Regions from separate parts of the Streptomyces sichuanensis genome, predicted to be linked through region 1. Evidence: riboswitches for the same ligand, from Rfam matches in the RefSeq annotation. Region 1 holds a riboswitch; the other holds the start of a gene.
The links. A riboswitch is a leader RNA that binds a small molecule or an ion and turns the genes downstream of it on or off. The one in region 1 is predicted to bind thiamine pyrophosphate.

Region 1 (9,000 bases):
ACCCGTCGTTGGAACCCGAAGATGAAGCGTTTCATCTTCACGGAGCGCAACGGCATCTACATCATCGACCTGCTCCAGTCGCTGTCGTACATCGACCGCGCCTACGAGTTCGTCAAGGAGACCGTCGCGCACGGCGGCTCCATCATGTTCGTCGGTACGAAGAAGCAGGCCCAGGAGGCCATCGCCGAGCAGGCGACCCGTGTCGGCATGCCCTACGTCAACCAGCGCTGGCTGGGCGGCATGCTCACCAACTTCTCGACCGTCTACAAGCGCCTGCAGCGCCTGAAGGAGCTCGAGCTCATCGACTTCGAGGACGTGGCCGCCTCCGGCCTCACCAAGAAGGAGCTCCTGGTCCTCTCCCGCGAGAAGGCCAAGCTGGAGAAGACCCTCGGTGGTATCCGCGAGATGCAGAAGGTGCCCAGCGCCGTCTGGATCGTGGACACCAAGAAGGAGCACATCGCCGTCGGTGAGGCGCGCAAGCTCCGCATCCCGGTCGTCGCGATCCTCGACACCAACTGCGACCCCGACGAGGTCGACTACAAGATCCCGGGCAACGACGACGCCATCCGCTCCGTCACCCTGCTCACCCGCGTGATCGCCGACGCCGTCGCCGAGGGCCTCATCGCCCGCTCCGGTGGTGCCGGTGAGGGCAAGGGCGAGAAGGCCGCCGGCGAGCCCCTCGCCGAGTGGGAGCGCGACCTGCTTGAGGGCGAGAAGAAGGCCGACGAGGCCGCCGCCGAGAAGCCGGCCGAGGCCGAGGCCGAGAAGCCGGCCGACGCCGAGCAGGCCTGACACCCTCCCGTGACCGACGGCGGGGGTGAGAGCCCCCGCTGTCGTCCGGTGGATCCACTGTCGGGCCCCGTCAGCGGGACGGGGACCGGCAGGTGTGGTGACCTCAAGACGGACCAGCCTTGCCCGTGACGCCGCGAAGGCCGGGCAAGGCGTAGTGCAGAAGAAGGATTGAAGGATGGCGAACTACACCGCCGCTGACGTCAAGAAGCTGCGTGAGCAGACCGGCGCCGGCATGATGGACTGCAAGAAGGCGCTCGACGAGGCCGAGGGCAACCTTGAGAAGGCCATCGAGATCGTCCGCGTCAAGGGCCTGAAGGGTGTGGCCAAGCGCGAGAGCCGCACCACCGAGAACGGCGCCGTCGCCTCCCTCATCGCCGAGGACAACACCTCCGGTGTCATCGTCGAGCTCAAGTGCGAGACCGACTTCGTCGCCAAGGGCGAGAAGTTCGTCGCCGTCGCCGACGCCCTGGCCGCCCACATCGCCAAGACCGCTCCGGCCGACGTCGCCACCCTGATGGCGTCCGAGATCGAGGCCGGCAAGACCGTCCAGGCGTTCGTGGACGAGGCCAACGCCACCCTGGGCGAGAAGATCGTCGTGGACCGCTTCGCGCAGTTCGCCGACGGCAAGGTCTACTCCTACATGCACCGCACCGCCGCGGACCTGCCCCCGCAGGTCGGCGTCCTGGTCGAGCTGGACAAGGACAACGCCGAGGTCGCCAAGGACGTCGCGCAGCACATCGCCGCGTTCGCTCCGAAGTTCCTCTCCCGTGACGCCATCTCCGCCGACGTCGTGGAGAACGAGCGCCGCGTCGCCGAGGCCACCGCTCGCGAGGAGGGCAAGCCCGAGGCCGCCCTGCCGAAGATCGTCGAGGGTCGCCTCACCGGCTTCTTCAAGGAGCAGGTCCTGCTGGACCAGCCCTTCGCGAAGGACAACAAGAAGACCGTCCAGAAGGTCCTGGACGAGGCCGGTGTCACGCTGAAGCGCTTCGCCCGCATCCGCGTCGGCGCCTGAGCTGTCCGCAGGACAGCGAATGACCCGCGACCCGCTAGGGTCGTACGCAGCCGACCGTCCACCGGCCGGCCGCTGATGTGACGAGGAGGCCATTGCCGCAGAGGGAACCGAAAGGATCCATCCGGCAATGGCCTTCTTCGTATGTGCACGAGGAGAACTCCAATGAACCAGGGCGCGGACGCCAAGCAGGCCGCCGACGACACGAGCGCCGACCAGGGCAAGCCCCGTCGGTTCCTGCTGAAACTGTCAGGTGAGGCCTTCGCCGGTGGCGGTGGGCTGGGCGTCGACCCCGACGTCGTGCACGCCATCGCCCGCGAGATCGCGGCCGTGGTCCGCGAGGGCTACGAGATCGCGGTCGTCATCGGCGGCGGCAACTTCTTCCGCGGCGCCGAGCTGCAGCAGCGCGGAATGGACCGGGCCCGCTCGGACTACATGGGCATGCTCGGCACCGTGATGAACAGCCTCGCCCTCCAGGACTTCCTGGCCAAGGAAGGCGTCGAGACCCGGGTCCAGACCGGCATCACCATGGGCCAGGTCGCCGAGCCGTTCATCCCGCTGCGCGCCGTGCGCCACCTGGAGAAGGGCCGCGTCGTGATCTTCGGCGCCGGCATGGGCATGCCCTACTTCTCCACCGACACCACCGCCGCCCAGCGCGCCCTGGAGATCCACGCCGAGGCGATCCTCATGGGCAAGAACGGCGTCGACGGGATCTACGACTCCGACCCCAAGAAGAACCCCGACGCGGTGAAGTTCGACGCCCTGGAGTACGGCGAGGTGCTCGCCCGCGGCCTGAAGGTCGCCGACGCCACCGCCATCAGCCTGTGCATGGACAACAAGCTGCCGATCCTGGTCTTCGAGCTGCTGGCCGAGGGCAACATCGCGCGTGCGGTGAAGGGTGAGAAGATCGGCACGCTCGTGAGCGACCAGGCCACGCGGGACTGAGACCCGCAACGCCGTCCATGGTGAGCACCCGAGGTGCCACCGACGGCAACTCGCTGCCGCGGGAAGACCTCGGCACGGGGATGGACAACCGCCTGCCGGTCGGACACCGTGCAGGAGAAGACGCGCGCAGGGGCGAGGCTCTGCTTACTGATAACACCAGGAGCAAGTGGTGATCGAAGAGATCCTCCTCGAAGCCGAGGAGAAGATGGAGAAGGCCGTTGTGGTCGCCAAGGAGGACTTCGCGGCGATCCGCACCGGGCGTGCGCACCCGGCGATGTTCAACAAGATCGTGGCGGACTACTACGGTGCGCTGACGCCCATCAACCAGCTGGCGTCGTTCTCGGTGCCCGAGCCGCGCATGGCCGTGGTCACGCCGTTCGACAAGAGCGCCCTGCGCAACATCGAGCAGGCGATCCGCGACTCCGACCTCGGCGTCAACCCGAGCAACGACGGCAACATCATCCGGGTGACGTTCCCGGAGCTCACCGAGCAGCGCCGCCGCGAGTACGTCAAGGTCGCCAAGACCAAGGCCGAGGACGCCAAGGTCTCGATCCGCTCCGTCCGCCGCAAGGCGAAGGACGCCCTCGACAAGCTCGTCAAGGACAAGGAGTCCGGCGAGGACGAGGTGCGCCGCGCGGAGAAGGAGCTCGACGACACCACCGCGAAGTACGTCGCGCAGGTGGACGAGCTGCTCAAGCACAAGGAAGCCGAGCTGCTTGAGGTCTGATGAACGACGCATCCTGGGGAGCCCCGCCGCGCGCCGGTAGCTGGGGAGTCACCGACCAGGGTCCTTCCCCCCTCCACGGCTGGGAAGGACCCCCACCGGCGGGTCCTCTGCACGAGGGGGGCGCCGCGGCGCAGACTCGCCCCATGCCCATTGTGCCCGGAGCAGGCGGATACCAGGACGACGGAGCCGACCGTGAGCAGGGGGCCGCGCACATCGGCGGCCCCCTGTTCCGCGATGAACAGGAGCCCGACATCCGGCCGCAGGAGCCTGCCGCCCCCCAGGGGGCCAAGGCCAAGAAGAGCGCGGGCCGCGATCTGCGGGCCGCGATAGGGGTCGGCGTGGGCCTCGGGGCCGTCATCCTCGCCTCCCTGTTCATCTACAAGCCCGTCTTCCTCGGCGTGATCGTCGTCGCCGTGGTGGTCGGGCTGTGGGAGCTGACGTCCCGGCTCGCCGAGCGCAAGGCCATCAAGGCCCCGCTGGTGCCGCTCGCCATCGGCGGGGCCGCGATGACGGTGGCCGGCTACGTCAACGGGCCCGAGGGCGCGTGGGTGGCCATGGCCTTCACCGCGCTCGCCGTGCTCGTGTGGCGGATGACGGAGCCGCCGGACGACTACCTCAAGGACGTCACGGCCGGCATCTTCGCGGCGTTCTACGTGCCGTTCCTCGCGACCTTCGTGGCGCTGATGCTCGCGGCCGGCGACGGCGCCTGGCGGGTGCTGACGTTCCTCGTCCTGACGGTCGTCAGCGACACCGGCGCCTACGCGGTCGGCTGGCGCTTCGGCAAGCACAAGCTCGCCCCGCGCATCAGCCCCGGCAAGACGCGCGAGGGCCTGCTCGGCGCGGTGGCGTTCGCGATGGTGGCGGGCGCCCTGTGCATGCAGTACCTGATCGACGACGGCGTGTGGTGGCAGGGTCTGCTGCTGGGCCTCGCGGTCGCCGTCAGCGCCACCCTGGGCGACCTCGGCGAATCCATGATCAAGCGGGACCTGGGCATCAAGGACATGGGCGCCCTGCTCCCCGGCCACGGCGGGATCATGGACCGGCTGGACTCGCTGCTGCCGACCGCTCCGGTGGTGTGGCTGCTGATGGTCGCGTTCGTGGGCTCCGCCTAGATCGATTCGGCCTGGATCCGTGCCAGGTACCCTGGAAGGGCTCGTCGCTGCGCGGCGGGCCCTTTTCCGGCCCCGCGCCCGCGGGGGTGCCCCGTGTGAGATCTCCGGGTTCCGGCATCGTCCTGCCGCTGGCTCCGCGACAGCGGAGATCATCCGCTCTCGTCGCAATGAGGAGTTTCCGCTCATGGCCCCCGCGCCTGGAGAACTGACGTTCGTCGCCCCCCGCGGTGCCAAGCTGCCCCCGCGGCACCTCGCCGACCTCAGCCCCGCCGAGCGTCGCGAGGCGGTCGCCGCGATCGGCGAGAAGCCGTTCCGCGCGAAGCAGCTGTCCCAGCACTACTTCGCCCGGTACGCGCACGACCCGGCCACCTGGACGGACATCCCGGCCGCCGCCCGCGAGAAGCTCGCGGGCGAACTGCTGCCGGAGCTGATGAGTGTCGTGCGGCACATCTCGTGCGACGACGACACCACCCGCAAGACCCTCTGGCGCCTGCACGACGGCAAGCTCGTCGAGTCGGTCCTGATGCGCTACCCCGACCGGGTCACCATGTGCATCAGCTCCCAGGCCGGCTGCGGCATGAACTGCCCGTTCTGCGCCACCGGCCAGGCGGGCCTGGACCGCAACCTGTCCACGGCCGAGATCGTCCACCAGATCGTCGACGGCATGCGCGCCCTGCGCGACGGCGAGGTGCCGGGCGGCCCCGCCCGGCTGTCCAACATCGTCTTCATGGGCATGGGCGAGCCGCTGGCCAACTACAAGCGCGTCGTCGGCGCCATCCGCCGCCTCACCGACCCCGAGCCCGACGGCCTGGGCCTGTCGCAGCGCGGCATCACCGTCTCCACCGTCGGCCTCGTCCCGGCGATGCACCGCTTCGCCGACGAGGGCTTCAAGTGCCGCCTCGCCGTGTCGCTGCACGCGCCGGACGACGAGCTGCGCGACACCCTCGTGCCGGTCAACACCCGCTGGAAGGTCCGCGAGGTCCTGGACGCCGCCTGGGAGTACGCGGAGAAGTCCGGCCGCCGGATCTCCATCGAGTACGCCCTGATCCGCGACATCAACGACCAGGCGTGGCGCGGTGACCTGCTCGGCCGGCTGCTCAAGGGCAAGCGGGTGCACGTCAACCTCATCCCGCTCAACCCCACCCCCGGCTCGAAGTGGACGGCCTCCCGGCCGGAGGACGAGCGGGCCTTCGTCGCGGCGATCGCCGCGCACGGCGTGCCGGTCACCGTCCGTGACACGCGAGGCCAGGAGATCGACGGGGCCTGCGGCCAGCTGGCCGCCACCGAGCGCTGATACTGTCCACCTGCATCACTTCGCACAAATGAACAATCCGACAGGGGAGCGCAGCGAGCGCTGAGAGTGCGGCACGGCCCGCAGACCCTCGGACCTGATCCGGTTAGTACCGGCGTAGGGAGTCAGCACCACCATGAACACCATCCTTCGGCGTGCCCTGGGCGCGACCGCCGCCCTTGCGCTGGGCGTGCCCGCCCTGGCCGCCTGCGGCAGCTCCGACGACAAGGGCTCGGGGGAGTCCGGTGGCAAGACCGTCACCCTCGTCTCCCACGACTCCTTCGTCGCCTCGGAGGCCGTGCTCAAGGAGTTCACCGAGAAGACCGGCTACACGGTCAAGGTCCTCAAGAGCGGTGACGCCGGCCGGGCCGTCAACCAGGCGATCCTCTCCAAGAGCCACCCGCAGGGCGACGTCTTCTTCGGCGTCGACAACACCCTGCTCTCCCGGGCACTCGACAAGGACCTCTTCGCCCCGTACGAGGCCAAGGGCCTGGACCGGGTGCCGCGGGAGTTCCAGGCCGACGCCGGCGAGCACCGCGTGACGCCCGTCGACACCGGCGAGATCTGCGTCAACTACGACCGTGCCTACTTCGCCGACCACAAGCTGACCCCGCCGCAGTCCTTCGACGACCTGGTCAAGCCGGAGTACAAGAACCTCCTGGTCACCGAGAACGCCGCGACGTCCTCCCCGGGGCTGGCCTTCCAGCTCGCCACCGTCGCCCAGTACGGCGACGACGGGTGGAAGGACTACTGGAAGAAGCTCAAGGACAATGGCGTCGAGGTCGTCGACGGCTGGGAGCAGGCGTACAACGACCGCTTCTCCGGTTCCGCCGCGGGCAGGAAGGCCAAGGGCGACCGGCCCCTCGTCGTCTCCTACGCCTCCAGCCCGCCCGCCGAGGTGCTCGGCGTGAAGCCGGAGCCGCAGGAGGGCCCGACGGGCGTGGCGACCGGCACGTGCTTCCGGCAGACCGAGTTCGCGGGCCTGCTGAAGGGCGCCAAGAACACCGAGGGCGGCAAGGCCCTGATCGACTTCATGCTGGGCGAAACCTTCCAGGAGGACATGCCGCTGCAGATGTTCGTCAAGCCCGTCAGCCAGGACGCCAAGCTGCCCGAGGTCTTCACCAAGTACGGCGCGCAGATCGACAAGCCCGCGACGCTCGCCCCCGAGAAGATCGCCAAGAACCGCGACCAGTGGGTCAAGGAATGGTCCTCGCTCGTCCTGAAGTAGGCCCTGCCACGCCACCGCGCGCCGCCGTCCGCCCGGGTGGGCGGCGGCGGACGGCGACGCGGCTCGGCCTGATGGCCGTGCCGCTCGCCTTCTTCGGCGTCTTCTTCGCCTACCCCGTCGCCTCGATCGTCTCGCGCGGCCTGAAGGACGGCGGCAGCTGGCAGTTCGCCCGCGTCGGCGAGGTCGTCACCGATCCCCGCATCGGCCACGTCCTGTGGTTCACCACCTGGCAGGCCGCCGCCTCCACCGCGCTCACGCTCCTGCTCGCGCTCCCCGGCGCGTACGTCTTCGCGCGCTTCGACTTCCCCGGCAAGCAGCTGCTGCGGGCTCTGGTCACCGTCCCGTTCGTCCTGCCGACGGTCGTCGTCGGCTCGGCGTTCCTGGCGCTGCTGGGCCGCGGCGGGCTGCTCGACGAGCTGTGGGGCGTGCGGCTGGACACCACGGTCTGGGCGATCCTCCTCGCCCACGTCTTCTTCAACTACGCCGTGGTCGTGCGGACCGTCGGCGGGCTGTGGGCCCAGCTCGACCCCCGGCAGGAGGAGGCCGCCCGCGTCCTGGGCGCCGGCCGCCTGGCCGCCTGGCGGCGGGTGACCCTGCCCGCCCTGGGGCCGGCCGTGGCCGCCGCGGCCCTGATGGTCTTCCTGTTCACCTTCACCTCCTTCGGCGTCGTCCAGATCCTCGGCGGGCCGCGCTACGCCACACTGGAGGTGGAGATCTACCAGCAGACCGCGCAGCTCCTCGACCTGCCCACGGCCGCCGTCCTCACCCTCGTGCAGTTCGCGGCCGTGGCCGCGCTGCTGGGCGTGCACGCCTGGACGGTCCGGCGCCGCGAGGCGACGCTGAGGCTCGTCGACGCCGCGCGCACCGCCCGCCGCCCGCAGGGCGCGGCCCAGTGGGCCCTGCTGGCGTCCGTCCTGGCCGTCGTCACCCTCCTCGTGCTCGTCCCCCTCGTGGTGCTCGTCCTGCGCTCCTTCGACGGCCCCGACGGGTACGGCCTGACCTTCTACCGGGCCCTCGCCTCGGCCGGCGACAACGGCGGCACGTTCGTCGTCGCCCCCCTGGAGGCCATCGGCAATTCCCTGGCGTACGCACTCGCCGCCACCGCCGTCGCGGTGGTAGTCGGCGGCCTGGCCGCGGCGGCCCTGACCCACCGGGAGGGCCGGCTCGTCCGGGGCTTCGACGCGCTGCTGATGCTGCCGCTGGGCACCTCGGCCGTCACCGTCGGCTTCGGCTTCCTCATCGCCCTCGACGAGCCGCCGCTGGACCTGCGCACCTCGTGGATCCTGGTGCCGCTGGCGCAGGCGCTGGTGGGCGTGCCGTTCGTCGTCCGCACCATGCTGCCGGTGCTGCGCGCGGTGGACGTCCGGCTGCGCGAGGCGGCCGCCGTCCTCGGCGCCTCGCCGCTGCGGGCGTGGCGCGAGGTGGACCTGCCCCTGGTCGGGCGGGCGCTCGCGGTCGCGGCGGGCTTCGCGTTCGCCGTGTCCCTGGGCGAGTTCGGGGCGACCGTCTTCATCGCCCGGCCCGACAGTCCCACCCTGCCGGTGGCCGTGGCCCGGCTGCTGGGCCGCCCCGGGGCGCTCACCTACGGGCAGGCGATGGCCCTCAGCACGATCCTGATGCTGGTGTGCGCGGCGGCGCTGCTGGTGCTGGAGCGCTTGCGCACCGACCGTACGGGAGAGTTCTAGATGCTGCGCCTCGAAGAGGTGACCGTCCGCTTCGGCGAGCGCCCGGTGCTGGACGCCGTCGACCTCGCCGTCGCCGAGCACGAGACCGTGTGCGTCCTCGGGCCCAGCGGCAGCGGCAAGTCCACGCTGCTGCGCGTCGTGGCCGGCCTTCAGCGGGCGGACGCCGGACGGGTGCTCCTGGCAGGCAAGGACCAGAGCGCGGTGCCCACGC
Region 2 (9,000 bases), on a different contig from region 1:
GGGGTGCATCACCTTCAGGGCCAGCACCCGGTCGAGGCGGGTGTCCATGGCGCGGTAGACCGTGGCCATGCCGCCCACGGCCACCCGCGCCTCGACGCGGTAGCGGCCGTCGAGCAGGTGATCGACGAGGGGGTCCGGCAGGGTCGTATCCACGGCACAGGAGTTTACGAGCCATGACCGGCAGCCCGTACGCGGTGCGCCTCGCTCACCCTTTCTGCAGCCGAACAGTGACAGGAACGGGCGCCGCCGGCGATGGCCCGGCCTGCCGGAGCCGTCAGAAAGCCGGACGTTCCGGGTCCAGCACCGCCCTGCCCTCCACCGGCGACGACGCCTCGGCGAAGTGCCGGCGGGGGATCCGTCCCGCCCGGTGGGCCAGCCGGCCCGCCTCCACCGCGTGCCGCATGGCCTCCGCCATCGTCACCGGCTCCTGGGCGCGCGTGACCGCCGAGGCCAGCATCACGGCCGCGCAGCCCAGCTCCATGGCCAGCGCGGCGTCCGAGGCGGTGCCCGCGCCCGCGTCCAGGATCACCGGGACGCCCGCGCGCTCGGTGATCAGCTGGAAGTTGTGCGGGTTGCGGATGCCGAGGCCGGAGCCGATCGGGGCGCCCAGCGGCATGATCGCCGCACAGCCGACGTCCTCCAGCTTGCGGGCCAGCACCGGATCGTCGTTGGTGTACGGCAGCACCGTGAAGCCGTCGTCCACCAGGATCTCGGCCGCGTCCAGCAGCTCGATGGGGTCGGGCAGCAGGGTGCGCTCGTCGGCGATCACCTCCAGCTTGACCCAGTCCGTGCCGAGCGCCTCGCGGGCCAGCCGGGCGGTGAGCACGGCCTCGCCCGCCGTGAAGCAGCCGGCCGTGTTCGGCAGCACCCGGATGCCGTGCCGGTCCAGGACGGAGAGCACCGAGCCGCGCACGGTGGCGTCGAGGCGGCGCATGGCGACCGTGGTCAGCTCGGTGCCCGAGGCCAGCAGGGCCCGTTCGAGGACGTCGAGGCTGGGGGCGCCGCCCGTCCCCATGATCAGCCGGGAGGTGAAGGGCGTGTCGGCGATGGTGAGCAGATCGTCCGCCATGTCGGTCAGCCCCCCTGCACCGCGGTGAGGACCTCGATCCGGTCGCCGTCCCCGAGCGTGGTGACCTGCCACTGGCCGCGCGGCACGACCGCCTCGTTGACGGCCGCGGCGACGCCGCTGTGCGCGCTGGTGAGCGTGGCGACGAGCCCGTCGAGGGTCGTTCCCGCGGGGACGGCGCGGTGCTCCCCGTTGACGCTGATGGTGTGGAGGGCGACTTCGCTGCCGGTCATGCGGACTGCTCCTGGAGTGCTGTGGTGAAGCGGCGGGGGGAGAAGGGGCGGGCCTCGTCCGGCAGCCGGCCGGTGGCGAGCACCTCGGCCATCACGTCTCCGGTGACGGGGGTGAGCAGCACGCCGTTGCGGTGGTGCCCGGTGGCCGCGAGGAGGCCCGGCACCTCGGTCGGTCCCAGCAGCGGGGCGTTGTCGGGCGAGCCGGGGCGCAGCCCGGCGAGGGTCTCCACCAGCGGCAGCTCGGTGATGCCGGGCACCAGCTCGTGGGCGTCGCGCAGCAGCTCGTAGACCCCGCCCGCCGTCACGGTGGTGTCCCAGCCGAGCTCCTCGGTCGTCGCGCCGACCACCAGCTCGCCGTTCTCCCGCGGCACCAGGTACACCGGCCCGCCGCGCACGACCGCGCGCACGGTCCGGGACAGGAACGGCCGGTGCGAGCGCGGCACGCGCAGCCGCAGGATCTGGCCCTTGACCGGGCGGACCGGCGGCAGCACCTCCTCGGGCAGGCCCGCGAGGCGGCCGCTGAGGCTGCCCGCCGCCAGAACGGTCTGCCCGGCCGCGACGCGGGTGCCGTCCGCGAGCTCCGCTCCGGCGGCCCGGCCCCGGGCGAGCACCGCCCGCGCCGCCTCCGAGCGGTGGAAGACCACCCCGGCCCGCTCACAGGCCGTCAGCAGGGCTTGGGCCAGCCGCCGGGGGTCGGTCTGGTGGTCGCCGTCCACCCGCAGCCCGCCGCGCACGCCCGGCGCCAGCATCGGCTCCAGGCGGCGGCACTCGCGTCCGGTCAGCCACTGTGCGTCCAGACCGGAGCGCTGCTGCAGGGCGTGCAGCTCCCGCAGGTGCGCCCGGTCGTCGGCGTCGAGCGCGACGGCCAGCGTGCCGCAGGCGCGGTAGCCGGTGTCCCGGCCGCTGGCCTCCTCCAGCTCCGCCGTGAACGCCGGGTAGCGCCGCGCCGAGGCCAGATTGAGGGCCAGCAGCGTCTGCTCGCCGTAGTGCAGCTCGGTCACGGCGGCGAGCATCCCGGCCGCCACCCGGGCGGCCCCGCCGCCGGGCGCCGGGTCGGCCACGGCCGTGCGCAGGCCGCGCTGGGCGGCCCGCCAGGCCACGACCAGGCCGATGACGCCCCCGCCGATGACGAGGACGTCGCAAGTGTGCTGCGCAGGAGTGCGATGCGCGTGCATGGGCTTCCAGCCCCTCCCTTCGCCGGCATGACCCGGATCAGGTTCGTACGGTCGGAGGCCGTCCAGCCTCCCTCTCAGCCCGGTGCGTCCGGGCTCCCGCGAGTGCGTGCAACGGCCACCCTAGTACGCGCCGCGGACCGGCCGGAAGGGCGTCCGCACCCGGCGGGCGGCCGGTGCGACACCCGTGCGGCGGGTGTGACGCCCGCCAGTGCAGTGACGCTGTGTCAGAGGTCTCGGCACGCGGTGCTCCGGCGGACGCGGCCCGCCGTCCTAGAGTTGACCGGGTGAGCGAGCAGACGAACACCTCCAGTGGCCGGCGCGTCGTCATCGTCGGCGCCGGCATGGCCGGGGTGCAGACCGCCGTCGCCCTGCGCGAGCAGGGCTGGGACGGCGCGATCTCCCTGCTGGGCGCCGAGCCCCACCAGCCCTACGACCGGCCGCCCCTGTCCAAGGCCGTGCTCCTCGGACGGGCGGAGGGATCCGCCTTCGAGGTGGACTTCGACTCGCTCGGCATCGACCTGCGGCTCGGCGTGGAGGCCACCGGGCTGCGCGCCGCCGAGCACGTCCTCGACACGCAGCAGGGACCCGTCCCGTACGACCTGCTGGTCATCGCCACCGGCGCCGAGCCCCTCGTCCTGCCCGGCAGCGAGGGCCTGCCCGGCGTCCACGTGCTGCGCACCGTGGACGACGCCGAGCGGCTGCGCCCGCTGCTGGCCCAGCAGCGCGACATCGTCGCCGTCGGCGCCGGCTGGATCGGTGCGGAGTTCGCGACCGCCGCCCGGGAGGCCGGCTGCCGGGTGACCGTCGTCGAGGCCGCCGACCGGCCGCTGGCGGGCGCCATGCCGGCCGAGGTCGCCACCCACATGGCGCAGTGGTACGCCCACAGCGGCGCGCAGCTGCTCACCGGCGCGCAGGTGGCCGCCGTGGAGCCCGGCGCGGTGCTCCTGGCCGACGGCAGGCGCCTGCCCGCGGACGCGGTGGTCGTCGGCATCGGCGCCCGTCCGGCCACCGGCTGGCTGGCCGGCTCGGGCATCGAGCTCGCGCCGGACCGTTCCGTCGTCACCGACGACCGGCTGCGCACCTCCCTGCCCGACGTCTACGCGGTCGGCGACTGCTCCTCCTTCCCCTCGGCCCGCTACGGGGAGCGGCTGCTGGTGCACCACTGGGACAACGCCCTGCAGGGCCCGCGGACCGTCGCCGAGAACATCGTCCACGGCCCGGCCGAGGGGCCCGTCTACGACCCGGTGCCGTACTTCTGGTCCGAGCAGTTCGGGCGCTTCGTGCAGTACGCGGGCCACCACGGAGCCGCCGACGAGCTCCTGTGGCGCGGCGACCCCACCGGAGCGGCCTGGACGGTGTGCTGGCTGCGCTCGGGCGTCCTGGTGGCCCTGCTGGCCGTGGGGCGGCCCCGCGACCTGGCCCAGGGGCGCAAGCTCATCGAGAAGGGCGCCGCCATCGACCGGGCCAGGGCCGCGGACGCCTCCGTTCCACTGAAGTCCGCGGCGCTCTGACCCGGGCTCCGGCCCGGCTCCGGCCCGGCTCCGGCCCGGCTCCGCGCGGCCGGTGGGGTGACGTCCGGCGGGGTTCCCGGCCCGGCTCGGGTCAACCCGGCTACCGGCTGTCAGTCCCGGATGGCAGGCTTGTCCCGTGACCGAGATTGACGCAAAGATCGATGCTCTCGTCCCCGCCTGGCTCAACCTCCCCGACATCGCCGAAAAGCTCGACGTGGAGGTGACGCGCGTCCGGCAGCTGGTCAAGGAAGGCCAGCTGATCGCCGTGCGCCGTGGCGAGAACCGAGTGCTCATGGTGCCCGCCGACTTCATCGGCGAGGGCAAGGTGGTCAAGGGCCTGGCCGGGACCTTGACGCTGCTGCGGGACGACGGCTTCAGCGACGAGGAAATGCTGGAGTGGCTCTTCACCCCCGACCCCACCCTGCCCGGCACCCCCGCGCAGGCGCTGCGCGAGAATCGCGGCACGGAGGTAAAGCGCCGCGCCCAGGCGCTCGCCGTCTGACCGAGAGCAAGTGAACCGTCCGGCGTACGGGCCGGGGCAGCCGTCAGGCTCGCCCCGGCCCGTACGCCGCCGACTTTGGGGGAGACACCCGATGTCCGTCACCGCGCGCGAGCGGCTCGCCGACGCCCGGCTGTACCTGTGCACCGACGCGCGCAAGCGCCAGGGCGACCTGCCGGAGTTCCTCGACGACGTCCTCGCCGCCGGCGTGGACGTCGTCCAGCTGCGCGACAAGGGCATGGAGGCGGGGGAGGAGCTGGAGCACCTCGCCGTCTTCGCCGAGGCCGCCCGCCGCCACGGCCGGCTCCTGGCCGTCAACGACCGCGCGGACGTCGCGCACGCCGCCGGCTCCCACGTGCTGCACCTGGGCCAGGGCGACCTGCCGGTGCCCGCCGCCCGCGCCCTCCTCGGCGAGGACGTGCTGATCGGCCGCTCGACGCACGCCGAGGCGGAGGTCGACGCCGCCGTCGCCGAGCCCGGCGTGGACTACTTCTGCACCGGCCCCTGCTGGCCGACCCCCACCAAGCCCGGCCGCCACGCCCCGGGCCTGGACCTGGTGCGCTACGCCGCGTCGCTGGAGCCGGTGCGCCCGTGGTTCGCCATCGGCGGGATCGACGCCGGCAATCTGGACGAGGTGCTGGAGGCCGGCGCGCGCCGCGTCGTGGTGGTCCGTGCCATCACCGAGGCCGACGACCCGGGCGAGGCCGCCGCGCAGCTCGCCCGGCGGGTCCGCGCGTACGCCGGGGCCGGCAGCTAGGACCGGCCCGCGGCTTCTGCCGGGAGGCTGCCGGGGGTCGTGAAGTGTTGCAGGACAGGGCCGTCGTCCGAAGAGTGAGACGGTATGTGAACAGCAGGTGGGTGAAACGGGCATATCGCCGAAGTCGCTTGGGGGGTGCCCGCCCCGCTGGTTAACTTGCCGGTATGGCCCTTGGTACTGCCTCCACCAGGACGGACCACGCTCGCACCGTGCGTGACCTGCTGGCTTCCGGCGAGCGCTCGTACTCCTTCGAGTTCGCGGCCCCGCGGACGCCGAAGGGCGAGCGGACGCTGTGGAACGCCATCCGGCGCATCGAGGCGGTCGGGCCCACCTTCGTCTCCGTGACCTACGGCGCCGGAGGTTCCTCCCGCGAGGGCACCGTCCGGGCGACGGAGCGCATCGCGACCGACACCACTCTCACCCCCGTCGCCCACCTGACCGCGGTGAACCACTCCGTGGCGGAACTGCGCAACGTCATCGGCCAGTACGCCGACGTCGGCATCCGCAACATGCTCGCGCTGCGCGGCGATCCGCCCGGTGACCCGATGGGCGAGTGGGTGCGCCACCCGGACGGCGTGCAGTACGCCGCGGACCTGGTCCGGCTCATCAAGGAGTCGGGTGATTTCTGCGTGGGCGTCGCCGCCTTCCCCGAGATGCACCCCCGGTCCAGCGACTGGGAGACGGACATCGGGTACTTCGTCGACAAATGCCGGGCCGGCGCCGACTTCGCGATCACCCAGATGTTCTTCTACCCCGAGGACTACCTCCGGCTCCGCGATCGCGTAGCGGCAGCAGGGTGTGACACTCCGATCATTCCGGAAATCATGCCGGTCACCAATGTGCGACAAATTGAACGATTCGCACAGCTCAGCAACGCGGCGTTCCCCCCGGACCTGGCGGAGAGGATCCTCGCGGTGAAAGATGACACGGCCGCTGTACGCTCGATCGGAATCGAGTACGCGACGGATCTGTGTGCCCGGTTGATGGCCGAGGAGATTCCCGGGTTGCACTTCATTACCCTGAACCACTCCACGGCCACGTTGGAGATCTACGAGAATCTGGGACTGCACCAGCGGTCCTGACGGCCGGCCGGCGACGGCGGCCGCACGAGAGGGGCGCTAATGGGCTGGACGGTCCTCTACATCGCGTTCGGGGTCGTCGCGCTCTGGCTGCTCGGCGAGGTGCTGCTGCAGTACAAGGCGCGGTTGCGCTGGCGGCTCCTCGCGTTCGTCGGCTTCCTCGGCGTCGTCGCGGGCGTGGTGATCCCGTCCGTGGCCGTCATCGTCGTCGGCGCCATCGCCTTCGCGGTGGGCCAGACCTTCGTCACGCTCTCCTTCCGCCGGGGCTTCTCCCGCGGCTGGGCCCTGCGCCGCACCGACGACGAGGGCGCCGACGCCGGGAAGGCGGGCGCCACGAAGGGCCGGGGCGCCGCGGCCGCGAAGGCGGGCGGCACAACGGGCCGGGCCGACGCCACGTCACGCGCCGGGCGGCGCCGCAGGGGTGGCGACCGCCCCGCGTCCCCCGCACCGGCCCCCGCGGCCGACGTGACGCTCCCGGCCTCCGGGCCCGACGCGGTCCCGGCCGTCCCCGCCGCGGACGGCGGCGTGACCGACCTCATGCCCAACGTGCCCCAGCAGCCGACCGCCGAGCACCCGCCGGCCACCGGCTACGACTCCGCCGGCTACCCGGCGGGCGCCTACGGCACGTACGGCGGCGGCGAGCAGACGGCCGGAACGGCGGGCGCGCCCGCCCAGGGCGGCTACGCCGGCCAGTTCGACTACGGGCAGGACCAGCAGCAGTACGCGTCCTACTCCGACCCGTACATCGGCAACCGCTCCCCGGCCTACGAGCAGTACGACGCCTACGGCCAGCAGCAGCCCTACCCCCAGCAGCAGTACGGCGGCGGGGGCTACACCGCGGGGACCTACGCCTCGCAGGGGTACGACATGGACACCCCGCCGGGCGGCGTGTGGGTGCCGCAGCAGCGGGACGCCAACAACCCCGTCGACCCGGCGAACCCGGCCGAGCAGCAGCCCTACCCGCCGCAGCAGCTCCCCGGCAGCAACGGCTACGACGAACAGCGCTACCGCTACTGACGCCGGGGCCGCCCCGCCACCGGCGGCGGGGCGGTGCCGGGGCTCACTGCGAGCCGCGCCAGTCCGCGCCGTCCACGATCAGACCGGCCACCAGCGCTCCCGACATCCCGGCGTGGGCCAGCCCGCCGCCGGGATGGGCGAAGCCGCCCACGCGGTAGAGCCCGGGCAGGTCCGTGAGATTGCCGGGACGCAGGAACGCCCCCGCACCCCCGGCCAGTACGGGCGCGGGCACCCCGCCCCCCTCGGCGCCGGTCGCCGCCTCCGCATCGGCCGGAGTGCGCACCTCCCGCCACAGCAGCCGTTCCCGCAGGCCCGGTATCGCCGCCTCGGCGGCCTGCACCAGCCGGTCAGCGAACGCACCGGCCGTCCGCTCCTCGCTCCAGTCGACCCGCCCCTGCGGCGCCACCGTGGCCGTGAGCGTCACGGCCTCGTGCCCGTCGTCCGGGCGCGTGGCGGCGTCGTCCGGCCGTAGGACGGTCACCGTCGGCCCGTAGCCGCCGGCCGGCCCCGTGCCGAAGACCGCCGCCAACTCGGCGGCCCGGTCGCCCGCGTGGACCACCGTGCGGTGCACGGTGCCCTCCGGGCGCGCCCCGCCGAGCGCCAGGAAGACGCTGAACCTGCTAGGCGGCACCGGCGCCGCCCCGGCGGCCGGCGGCCCGGCCGCGCCCGGGGCGAGCGCCGCCAGCCGGCCGGGGGAGACCCCGGCCACCACCATGTCCGCCTCGGCCACGCTGCCGTCGGCCAGCCGCACCCCGGCCGCGCGCCCGTCCTTCTCCACCACGCCCACGGCCTCGGCGCCGAAGGAGAACTCCACCCGGCGCGCCACGCACCGCTCGTACAGCGCGTCCGCGAGGCCCCGCAGGCCCCCGCCGACGTACCAGCTGCCGAAGGTCTGCTCCATGTACGGCAGGACCGTCGCGCTCGCGGGGGCGCTGCGCGGGTCGAGGCCGTAGGCCAGGGCGTGGCTCTCCAGCAGGGCCACCAGGCGGGGGTCGCGCAACTCCCGCTCCGCGACCGACGCCAGCGTCACCGGTGCGTTCCGCCGGAACAGCCCGCGCCGGCGCACCGCCGGATACGGATCGCCGCCCAGGGCCTCGGTGCGCTCGGCCCGCAGCGGCTCCTCCAGCAGCGGGCGGCGCGTGGCGTCCCACACCTCGCGCGCCCGGTTGACCAGCTCGCTCCACTTCTCGCCGGCGCCCGCGCCGAGGGCGCCGTCCAGCGCCGCGACGACGCCGGCGCGCGAGGCGTTGGGCAGGGAGAAGTCCGTTCCGTCGGCGAACAGATGCCGGCTCGCGGGGTCGACCTGGAACAGGGCCAGGCTCTGCTCCAGCGACTCCTTGCCCGTCTTGACGAACAGGTCGCGGTAGACGGCGGGCAGATGCAGCAGCCCCGGCCCCGTGTCGAAGACGAACCCGTCCCGCGCGAGCCGGCCGACGCCACCGCCGTACGTCCCCGCGCGCTCGTACACCGCCACCCGGTGGCCCGCGACGGCCAGCCGGGCAGCGGCTGCCATCGCGCCCATCCCGGCGCCGATCACCGCAATCCGTGCCATGCGCCCGACTTTATCCGGCCCCACCGACAACCCCCGACCAGCGCCCCTGCCGCGTCCGGCGCCGGCCGTCCGGGTGCGCGGGCCCACGGCTGAGTACGCGTACTCAGGGCG

Region 2: it holds a riboswitch for thiamine pyrophosphate, as region 1 does, so the genes downstream of both, thiO (glycine oxidase ThiO) here and LE181_RS14270 (thiamine ABC transporter substrate-binding protein) in region 1, are expected to answer to the same signal.

Annotation. Positions count from the first base shown of each region.
Region 1 is NZ_JAIXMK010000038.1:25,328-34,327, reverse strand. Features, by position in the region: gene rpsB (30S ribosomal protein S2) at 1-792, shown strand, start outside; gene tsf (translation elongation factor Ts) at 968-1,804, shown strand; gene pyrH (UMP kinase) at 1,967-2,746, shown strand; gene frr (ribosome recycling factor) at 2,916-3,473, shown strand; gene LE181_RS14280 (phosphatidate cytidylyltransferase) at 3,473-4,585, shown strand; gene rlmN (dual-specificity RNA methyltransferase RlmN) at 4,770-5,879, shown strand; TPP riboswitch at 5,912-6,017, shown strand; gene LE181_RS14270 (thiamine ABC transporter substrate-binding protein) at 6,013-7,104, shown strand; gene LE181_RS14265 (ABC transporter permease) at 7,176-8,789, shown strand; gene LE181_RS14260 (ABC transporter ATP-binding protein) at 8,790-9,000, shown strand, end outside.
Region 2 is NZ_JAIXMK010000147.1:809-9,808, forward strand. Features, by position in the region: partial or broken gene LE181_RS28555 (protein kinase domain-containing protein) at 1-153, opposite strand, end outside; gene LE181_RS28560 (thiazole synthase) at 275-1,069, opposite strand; gene thiS (sulfur carrier protein ThiS) at 1,075-1,299, opposite strand; gene thiO (glycine oxidase ThiO) at 1,296-2,474, opposite strand; TPP riboswitch at 2,472-2,584, opposite strand; gene LE181_RS28575 (NAD(P)/FAD-dependent oxidoreductase) at 2,759-3,985, shown strand; gene LE181_RS28580 (Rv2175c family DNA-binding protein) at 4,122-4,487, shown strand; gene thiE (thiamine phosphate synthase) at 4,579-5,241, shown strand; gene metF (methylenetetrahydrofolate reductase [NAD(P)H]) at 5,406-6,323, shown strand; gene LE181_RS28595 (DUF1129 domain-containing protein) at 6,363-7,337, shown strand; gene LE181_RS28600 (phytoene desaturase family protein) at 7,381-8,889, opposite strand.